DNA from 3 places in the Methylobacterium sp. HMF5984 genome. Region 1 is predicted to be linked to each of the others. Evidence: predicted binding sites of a transcription regulator. Region 1 holds the regulator's gene; each other region holds the start of a gene.
What was found. Region 1 encodes PhoB, which activates phosphate uptake and scavenging genes when phosphate is short. Its sites were predicted from a motif close to TGTCATNNANCTGTCAT; they were not measured.
Positions count from the first base shown of each region.

Region 2: the regulator PhoB is predicted to act here: its motif matches at 1,778-1,794, upstream of ACFZ8E_RS12345 (inorganic phosphate transporter).
Region 3: the regulator PhoB is predicted to act here: its motif matches at 1,816-1,832, upstream of ACFZ8E_RS20155 (Orn/Lys/Arg decarboxylase N-terminal domain-containing protein).

Region 1 is NZ_JBJFLN010000001.1:4,557,955-4,561,225, reverse strand. It holds gene pstB (phosphate ABC transporter ATP-binding protein PstB) at 1-524, shown strand, start outside; gene phoU (phosphate signaling complex protein PhoU) at 557-1,270, shown strand; gene phoB (phosphate regulon transcriptional regulator PhoB) at 1,388-2,089, shown strand; gene ACFZ8E_RS22060 (protein-disulfide reductase DsbD family protein) at 2,298-3,271, opposite strand, start outside.
Region 2 is NZ_JBJFLN010000001.1:2,550,025-2,553,295, forward strand. It holds gene ACFZ8E_RS12335 (malonate decarboxylase subunit alpha) at 1-395, opposite strand, end outside; gene rsgA (ribosome small subunit-dependent GTPase A) at 678-1,709, shown strand; gene ACFZ8E_RS12345 (inorganic phosphate transporter) at 1,847-3,271, shown strand, end outside.
Region 3 is NZ_JBJFLN010000001.1:4,145,555-4,148,825, reverse strand. It holds gene ACFZ8E_RS20155 (Orn/Lys/Arg decarboxylase N-terminal domain-containing protein) at 1-1,769, opposite strand, end outside; gene ACFZ8E_RS20150 (DUF1007 family protein) at 2,062-2,730, shown strand; gene ACFZ8E_RS20145 (nickel/cobalt transporter) at 2,721-3,271, shown strand, end outside.

The sequences.
Region 1 (3,271 bases):
TGGACCTGAACGAGCTGCGCTCGCGCATCGGCATGGTGTTCCAGAAGCCGACGCCGTTCCCGATGTCGATCTACGACAATGTCGCCTTCGGCCTGCGGCTCTACGAGAAGCTGCCGAAGTCCGAGCTCGACGGCCGCGTTGAATCGGCCCTGCGCAAGTCCGCGCTGTGGGACGAGGTGAAGGACAAGCTCAAGCAGTCCGGCATGGGCCTCTCCGGCGGCCAGCAGCAGCGCCTGTGCATCGCCCGCACGGTGGCCCAGAGCCCGGAGGTGATCCTGTTCGACGAGCCGACCTCGGCCCTCGACCCGATCTCGACGGGCCGCATCGAGGAGCTGATCGAGCAGCTGCGCAGCGAGTTCACGATCGTCATCGTGACGCACAACATGCAGCAGGCGGCCCGCATCTCGCAGTTCACCGCCTTCATGTATCTCGGCGAGGTCATCGAGGTCGGCCCGACCAACCGCATCTTCATGAACCCGACGGTGCGCCAGACCCAGGACTACATCACCGGCCGCTTCGGCTGAGCCGCACCCGGATCGTTCGAGGACCCACGCCCATGCCCGGCCACATCGTCACGTCCTACGACACCGACCTCGAAGACCTGCGCCGCTCGATCTCCGAGATGGGCGGCGTCGCCGAGAAGATGATGACCGAGGCGACCGACGCGCTCGTCCGCCGCGACACCCAGCTCGCCCAGGCGGTGATCGTCGCCGACAAGCGCCTCGACACGCTGCAGCGCGAGATCGAGGAGCGCGCGGTGCTGCTCATCGCCCGGCGCCAGCCGATGGCGATCGACCTGCGCGAGACGATCTCGGCGATCCGCGTCTCGGGCGACCTCGAGCGCATCGGCGACCTCGCCAAGAACATCGCCAAGCGCGTCGTCGCGATCAGCGACCAGGCCCAGGCCCAGAAGATCGTGCTCGGCGTGCAGCACATGAGCGACCTCGTCCAGGAGCAGCTCAAGGACGTGCTCGACGCCTATGCCAGCCGCGACGTCAACGCGGCCCACAACGTGTGGGAGCGGGACGGCGAGATCGACGCGCTCTACAACTCGCTGTTCCGCGAACTGCTGACCTACATGATGGAAGACCCGCGCAACATCTCGTTCTGCACGCATCTTCTGTTCTGCGCCAAGAACGTCGAGCGCATCGGCGACCACACCACCAACATCGCCGAGACGATCCACTACCTGTCCACCGGCGAGAACCTCGCGGGCGACCGCCCGAAGAACGACGCCTCGAACTACGCGACGGTGGCACCGGGCGCCTGAGGGCTGCCGTCTCTTCCCTCCTCCCCTGCGGGGGAGGGTGGGCCTCGCGTGAGCGGGGGTCGGGAGGTCCGTGGCGATGGATGAGAAGGTCGGGCGGTCCGCCCGGGAGTGCCCTGCATGCGTACGCGGATCCTGATCGTCGAGGACGAGGAGGCGCTGACCACCCTCCTGCGCTACAACCTCGAAGCCGAGGGCTTCGAGGTTGATTCCGCCGCCCGCGGCGACGAGGCCGAGCTGCGCCTGCAGGAGCAGGTGCCCGACCTGATCCTGCTGGACTGGATGCTGCCGGGGCTCTCGGGAATCGAGCTGTGCCGCCGGGTGCGGGCGCGGCGCGAGACGGTGTCCCTGCCGGTCATCATGCTCACCGCCCGCGGCGAGGAGAACGACCGCATCCGCGGCCTCGGGACGGGGGCCGACGACTACATCGTCAAGCCGTTCTCCGTGCCGGAACTGCTGGCGCGCGTCCGCGCGCTGCTGCGGCGCGCCAAGCCCAGCCACGTCGCGAACCTGCTGGAAGCCGGCGACATCGAGCTCGACCGCGACAGCCATCGCCTGCGCCGGGCCGGCGGCGAGATCCACCTCGGTCCGACCGAGTTCAAGCTGCTCGAGTTCCTGATGCAGAGTCCCGGCCGGGTCTATTCCCGCGAGCAGCTCCTCGACGGCGTATGGGGCCACGACGTCTACATCGACGAGCGCACCGTCGACGTGCATGTCGGCCGCCTGCGCAAGGCCCTGAACCGCGCCGGCGAGACCGACCCGATCCGCACCGTCCGCGGCTCGGGGTACGCCTTCGACGAGACGTTCTCGGGCGAGGATTGAGTTCGGCTTTCGGTGGACGGCTCAAGCGACCGCAACGATCCGCGACCTGCCGTGGGTCCCTTCTTCCATGGGAGAAGGACAGGATGAGGGGCGTGAGTCATCCGGGTCGGTCACGACCCTCACCCCAACCCTTTCCCCCATGGGAGAGGAAGCCGTCGCGCACACTGAAGTGATTTCAGTCCTACGAAAATTATATTTTTACCAAGCTTCAGGGGACCTTCGTCCCCCCGCCGTCGAGCCCCGCGCTGCGGCCCGTCGCCTTCACGGCGTCCAGCGCGCTCAGCATCGTCCCCTCGGTGAGGATCTGCGGCAGCACCATCGGCTCTCCGGCACCCGCGAAGAGCAGGTAGAGCGGCACGCCGCTCCGGCCGTGGCGCTCGAGCAGGCGGGTGATCTCCGGGTTCTGGTTGGTCCAGTCGCCCTTGAGATACGTGACGTCGCGCGCGCGCATCGCCGCGCCGACCGCCGCCGTCCCGAGCGAGGTGCGCTCGTTGACCTGGCAGGTGATGCACCACGCCGCCGTCATGTCGACGAAGACCGGCCGGCCGCTCGCCAGCAGCGCGTCGAGGCGGGCCTGCGTGAACGGCTCGATCCCCTCGGCCCGGGCCTGAGCCCCCGGTGCGACGCGGTCGTGATCGAGGGTGAGGGCGAGCCCCGCCACGCCGGCGACGGCGAGCACCGCGAGGCCGCGGGCGAGCTGCGCCCGGACCGGCCGCGCGTCGCGGCCGAGCTCCCACGCCCAGGCGGCGAAGCCCATCAGCACCAGCCCGATCAGCGCCGCGAGCAGGCCCTGCGGCCCGACCTGCTGCGCCAGCACCCAGACCAGCCAGGCGACCGTGGCGTAGATCGGGAAGGCGAGGGCCTGCTTCAGCACGTCCATCCAGGCGCCGGGCCGGGGCAGGGCGCGCAGCGCCGGCGGCCACAGGGTTAGCGCCAGGAAGGGCAGGGCGAGGCCAAGGCCGAGGCTCGCGAACACGACGAGGCCGGCAGCGGTCGACTGCGTCAGCGCGAAGCCCATGGCCGAGCCCATGAACGGGGCGGTGCACGGCGTCGCCACGACCGTCGCGAGCACGCCGGTGAAGAACGAGCCCTGGAGCCCGGCCCGCCGGGTCAGCCCGTCGCCGAGCCCGGACAGCCGCCCGCCGAGGTGAAGCATGCCCGACAGGCTCAGGCCCATGGCGA
Region 2 (3,271 bases), 2.0 Mb from region 1:
TGGAGGCCGACCTTCGAGAACAGGCCGGGCTGGCCGGCGGCGCAGGCCCGGTAGAGCTGCGAGATCACCCCTTGCGGCAGGTTGTAGCCGCGGATGCGGTTGTCCTGCGCAGCCTGCGCCACCTTGGGCATCCGCCCGAAGTTCGCCGCGATCACCCGCCCGAGCAGGCCCTCGTGGTGGAGGCGCCCGGTGCCGAGGCCTTTGCTGTCGCCGGCGCCGGCGGTCATGATCAGGGTGAGGTTGCCGGGCGCGCCGGTCTCGACGAAGCGCTTCTCCAGGGCCGCGTGCAGCGCCTCGGGGATGCAGCTCTGCACGAAGCCCGTCGTCGTGACGACGTCGTCGGTGCGGATGAGGGCGATCGCCTCGTCGGCGCTGACGATCTTGTTCTTCTTCACGCGACTCTCCCTGCCGACGACCGTTCCGGTCTTGCGGCCACTGCCTTGCGGCACCTGTTGGCTCAGGCTCTATTCTTGACGGACCGCGACGGCATGGCTGCACGGGACCGCTCGGGGGGAGGTTAGGGCAAGCCAAGGCTGCCCTGCAAACGAACATTATTTGTCGCGACGTTGAAATTAACTCGTTCTTCCACGCGCAGAATATTGAATTCAGATCCTGCGCCTTCGGCATCCCGCGGCGCTTCCGCACGCGCGCGGCTCACTGGTCAGCCGGCCGGCGCCGTGTCATGGGCTGAAGCCGTGACCGATGATCCCCACGCCCTCCGCGCCGCAGAAGCGGCCAGCCTCGGCTGGTCCGGCTTCTTCGAGGACCAGTGCGAGGCCGCCGATGCCGGCTTCGCGCCGATGCGGATCGCCCTGGTCCACCGCTCCCGGCTGACGGCGCTGTCGGCGGCCGGCCCCGTCGAGCTGATCCTGCCGGTCCACGCCAGCACCGGCGACGTCACCGTCGGCGACTGGGTCCTGGCCGATCCGCGGACGCTGACCCTGCACCGCCGATTGTCGCGGAGGACCGTGCTGCAGAGGCGCACCGAGGGCGGCAAGGTCCCGCAGGCCGCGGCCGCCAACGTCGACACCCTGTTCGTCGTCACCTCGTGCAACGCCGACTTCAACCCGGCCCGCCTGGAGCGCTACCTCGCCCTGGCCAACCAGGGCGGCACCGACCCGGTGATCCTGCTGACCAAGGCCGACCTGACCGACGACGTCGAGGCCTACCGCCGGCAGGCCGCCGCCCTCCAGCGCGGGCTGTCGGTGGTCGGCGTCAACCCGCGCCGCCCGGACGCCGCGGCGGCGCTGGCGCCCTGGTGCGGGCCCGGGCAGACCGTCGCGCTGGTCGGCTCGTCCGGCGTCGGCAAGTCGACGCTCGTCAACACCCTGGCCGGGCCCGGCCAGGACGCGCCGCAGGAGACCGGCGCGATCCGGGAGCACGACGCCAAGGGGCGCCACACCACGACGGGCCGCTCGCTGCACGCGATGGCGGGGGGCGGCTGGGTGATCGACACGCCGGGGATGCGCACGCTCCACGTCAGCGACGCCGCGGAGGGGATCGACACGCTGTTCGCCGAGATCACCGAGCGCGCGCCCGACTGCCGGTTCCGCGACTGCACCCACGCGCACGAGCCGGGCTGCGCGGTGCAGGCCGCCATCGCCGACGGAACCCTCGACCCCGACCGCCTGGACCGCTGGCGCAAGCTCGTCGCGGAGAATCGCGACAAGACCCCGGCCACGGCGCCGCGGCGCCCGCGCAGGCACTGAGCGCTCGATCGGTATTCGCCGCCTCGTGACCGTGTCGTCGGGCGCGGATCGACTGTCCTTTCGCGCGCCGTCACCGGACCGTCACGCACGCGACCTATCCGAAGGCGTTCGAAGTCCGATCGCCGTCGAGATCCGTCATGTCCGATTCTGCCCGCCTGACACCGCACCTGTCGGGCGCCGAACCGAGGCGCCGCCCGGGTCCGACGCTCGATCGTGGCCTGCATCCGGGCGGGATCGTCGCCTTCCTGCTGATCCTGGTGGCGGGCCTGGTCTACGCCGGCGTCAGCCTGATCACCGACATGAACGCGGTCGGCCAGACGCCGCTGGCGATCGGCGCCTTCGTGCTCCTCGGCCTCGCCCTGCTGATCGCGCTGGCCTTTGAGTTCGTGAACGGCTTCCACGACACCGCCAACGCGGTGGCGACCGTGATCTACACCCACTCGATGCCGCCGCTCGTGGCGGTGATCTGGTCCGGCGCCTTCAACTTCCTCGGCGTGATGCTGTCCTCGGGCGCGGTGGCCTACGCCATCGTCACGCTGCTGCCGGTGGAGCTGATCCTGCAGGTCGGGTCGGGCGCCGGCTACGCGATGATCTTCGCGCTGCTCATCGCCGCGATCGTCTGGAACCTCGGCACCTGGGCCTTCGGCCTGCCGAACTCCTCGTCGCACGCGCTGATCGGCTCGGTGATCGGCGTCGGGCTGGCCAACCAGCTGATGGCGCCGGAAGGCTCCGCGACCTCGGGCGTCGACTGGGCCCAGGCGCTCGGCGTGTTCAAGGCGCTGCTGTTCAGCCCGCTCATCGGCTTCGTCGCGGCGGCCCTCCTGCTGCTGGCGCTCAAGCTCACCGTGCGGCGCAAGGACCTCTACGAGGCGCCCGAGGGCGACACGCCGCCCCCGCTCTGGATCCGTTCGCTGCTGATCCTGACCTGCACGCTGGTCTCGTTCTTCCACGGCGGCAACGACGGCCAGAAGGGCATGGGCTTGATCATGCTGATCCTGATCGGCGCGGCGCCCACCGCCTACGCCCTGAACCGCACCATGGCCGACGACACGACGCCGGCCTTCATCCAGACCTCGCAGAGCGCCAGCGCGGTGTTCGCGAGCCACGCCGGGACGACGGCCCAGCCCGACGCGGCGGCCGCCCGCAAGCAGGTCTCGGACGCGCTCAAGACCAAGGACCTGAACCAGCCGGCGGTCTACGGCGCGCTCGCGGCCCTCTCCACCGACATCGCCGCCAACGTGCGGAACTACGGCGCGATCAAGCAGGTGCCGGCGGCGCAGACCTCGAACCTGCGCAACGACATGTACCTCGCCGCCGACGCGATCCGGCTGCTGCCGAAGAACGGCGCCAGCTTCTCGGAGGCCGAGGCCGGCACGCTGAAGGCCTATACCGGCCTGCTCAACGACGGCACGCGCTACATCCCGACCTGGGTGAAGGTCTGCGTCGCGCTGGCGCTGGGCCTGGGCACCATGGTCGGCTGGAAGCGGATCGTGGTCACGGTCGGCGAGAGGATCGGCAAGACCCACCTGACCTACGCGCAGGGCGCCTCGGCCGAGCTCGTC
Region 3 (3,271 bases), 410 kb from region 1:
ACGATGCGGTTCTCGCGCAGGTACTGCGCGACGATCGGGGCCGGAACGCCGTGGGCGGCGTATTCCCCGGTCGCCCGGTCGAAGCCCGGCGTCAGCACCGTCAGCTTGTTCGGGTCGGTCATCGCGTAGCCGGGCGAGGTTTCGGGCCCGACATGGGTGAAGCCGTGCCAGCGCGCGCCGGGGCGCAGCTCCCAGTGCTTCGGGTCCGAGGCGAGCACGTCCGTCGTCAGGCTCTCCCACGGCACGTTGACGCCGTCCGGGCCGGGGGTCACGTCGGGCACGAAGGCGTCGAAGAACCAGCGCCGGTTCGGATCGCCCTCCTTCTCCTCGAACTCGCGGCGGATGGCGCGGACCTTCTTGCGCCACTCGATCCCGAGACGGATCGTGTCGTCCCACAGGATCATGCCCGAGCGGCCCTTCATCATCTGCGCCCCGACGTCGAGCGAGGCGAAGATCGGGTAGAACGGCGAGGTCGAGGCGTGGACGAGGAAGCTCTCGTTGAGGCGGCGGTGCTCGACGCGCCGGGTCTGGCCGCGGATGTGCCCGTCCTTGGTGTGGATCTGCGAGGCTTGGCTGAAGCTCGCGAGCTGCTTGTGGGTCGATTGCGTGGCGATGATGCCCGGCGAGGTCTCGTCGAGCCCCTTCAGGCCCATGGCGAAGCGGCCGACGAAGAGCGGGTGGAACTTCATGAAGCCGGCCCAGGCCTCGTCGAACAGGATGTAGTCGCACAGGTGCCCGATCCGCTCGACGACGCCCTGCGCGTCGAGGATCGTGCCGTCGTAGGTGCACTGCTCGATCACCGCGACGCGGAACGGACGCTCGCGGCGCCACGCTTCCTTGTCCTCGACCAGCGGGTTGCGGCGGATCTTCTCGCGGATGGCGGTCTCGTCCAGGGCCTCGTGGTAGATCGGCCCGATCAGCCCGTAGGCGTTGCGGTCGGTCTCGAGGAAGATCGGGATGCCGCCGGCGAGCATCAGGGCGCCGTGATGGGCGGCCTTGTGGTTGTTGCGATCGAACAGGACGAGGTCGCCCTCCGCGACCAGAGACCCGAGCACCACCTTGTTCGAGGCCGAGGTGCCGTTGAGGACGAAGTAGGTCTTCTCCGCCCCGAAGATCTGCGCCGCCTCCTTCTGCGCCTTCAGCGCCGGCCCCTCGTGGGTCAGGAGGTCGCCGAGGTCGAGGACCGAGTTGTCGAGGTCGTCGCGGAAGATCGCCTCGCCGAGGTGCTCGACGAAGATCCGCCCGATCGGCGAGCGGTTGTAGAAGATGCCGCCGTTGTGGCCGGGGCAGGTCCAGAGCTGGTTGCCCTTCTCGGCGTAGTCGACGAGCGCGCCGAAGAACGGCGTCTTCAGGGTCTCGGCATACTGGGTCACGCGGGAGACGAGGCCGCGGGCGATGAATTCCGGCGTCTCCTCCGCCAGGAAGATGTAGCCGTCGATGAAGTCGAGCAGCTCGACCGGGATGTCCTCCAGCCGCTTGCGGCGCACGAGGATGACGATCGGCATCTCGAGGCCGCGCCGCCGCATCATGTCGATCAGCGAGGCCGCCTTGCCGTCGAGGCCGCGCTTGCCCCAGTCGACCACCATGCAGCCGATCGCCGCGTCGGTCTGCACGGCGATCGCCGCGTCCTCGACCCGGCGCGCCCGGATCACCTCGAAGCCGCGCCCCTCGACCGCGGTGACAATCTGCGCGACGCGGACGCCTTCGAGGTCGTCCGGATCGAAGGCCGGCGCGCACATCAGCACGGTGAAGCGGCGGTGAAAGTCCATGGAAAGCCTCTGGCCTGACGGGTCGGCGCCTGCCTGCGACGCCATCATGACGGTTGGATGACGGTGTGGGCGAACGGCGCGGGATCTTGCCGGGGCGGCGGCCGACCTTCGGTCCGCTCGGGTAATACGATCGGCCCGCCATGGCCATGACGACGATGCCTCGGGCCACCCGCTCGACCGCTCCGCGCATCGGCCGCGTCGCGCTCCGCCTCGCTTTCGCCCCAGCGCCTGCGGACAAGGTGGCCCGCGCTTAACGGATCCTTCACCACAGCGCCGCGAGCGTCCCAAACGCATGAAGCCGACAGCCGCGATCCTTCGTCCCGCACTGGCCGCCGCATGGCTGGCCTCCGCCGTCGCGCCCGCAGCGGCCCACCCGCACGTCTGGGTGACCGCGAAGGCCGAGATTGGGTACGCGGGCGGCAAGGTGGTCGCGGTGCGCCACGTCTGGACCTTCGACGCCGCCTACACCGCCTTCGTCACCCAGGGGCTCGACGCGAACAAGGACGGCAAGCTGACGCCGGACGAGCTTCAGACCCTCGCCGCCGAGAACACCGGGAATCTCGCCGAGTTCGGCTACTTCACCAAGCTGAAGGTCGGCGGCAAGGAGCAGGCCTTCGCCGACCCGGTCGAGCCGCGGATGGCGATGGAGGGCGACACGCTCACCCTGAGCTTCCGCCTGCCGCTGAAGACGCCGCCCGCGCAGGGGCGCGGCGTGCTCGCGCTCGAGGTCTACGACCCGACCTACTTCGTGTCCTTCGGCCTGTCCGAGGCGCCGGATGCCGCGACGCTCGTCGGCGCACCGAGCGGCTGCGCGGCGACGGTGACGCGGCCGAAGACCCCCGAGCCCAAGACGGCGGAGGCCGGCGCCCCCGGGATGAGCGAGGCGTTCTTCGAGGCGCTGACGGCCGCTTCCGGCTACGGGATGCAGTTTGCGAACCGGATCCTCGTCGCATGTCCGTAGGCGCCACGCTCGCCGTCCAGCCCGCAAGCCGCCGGCCGCTGCGGCTGATGCTGGTCGCCGCCGCCGTCGCAGTCGCGGCCCTGATCCTCGCCGGCCTGGTCTGGCTCGCGGCGCCCGGCCTCTCCGCGCCGCCGCCGCGCTCGCCCTTCGGCATCGGCTTCCGCGAGGCCGCGCCGTCGGCGACCGGGCTCGGCGGCTGGCTCCTGGCGATCCAGTCGAGCTTTTCGCGCAGCCTTCAGGCCGCGCTCGCCGCGATCAAGGGCGGCGGCGACTGGATGCCGCTGGTCACGCTCGGCTTCGCCTACGGCATCTTCCACGCCGCCGGCCCCGGGCACGGCAAGGCCGTGATCGCCGGCTACCTGTTCGCCGGCGAGCGGGCCTTGCGCCGCGGCTTCGGCTTGAGCTTCGCCGCCGCGATCCTGCAGGCGCTGGTGGCGATCGCGATCGTCGGGACCGGCCGCCTCGTGCTCGGCGCCACCGCCGCCGGAATGACGCGGGCCGGCAACACCATCGAGATCGTCAGCTTCGCCCTCGTCGCCGC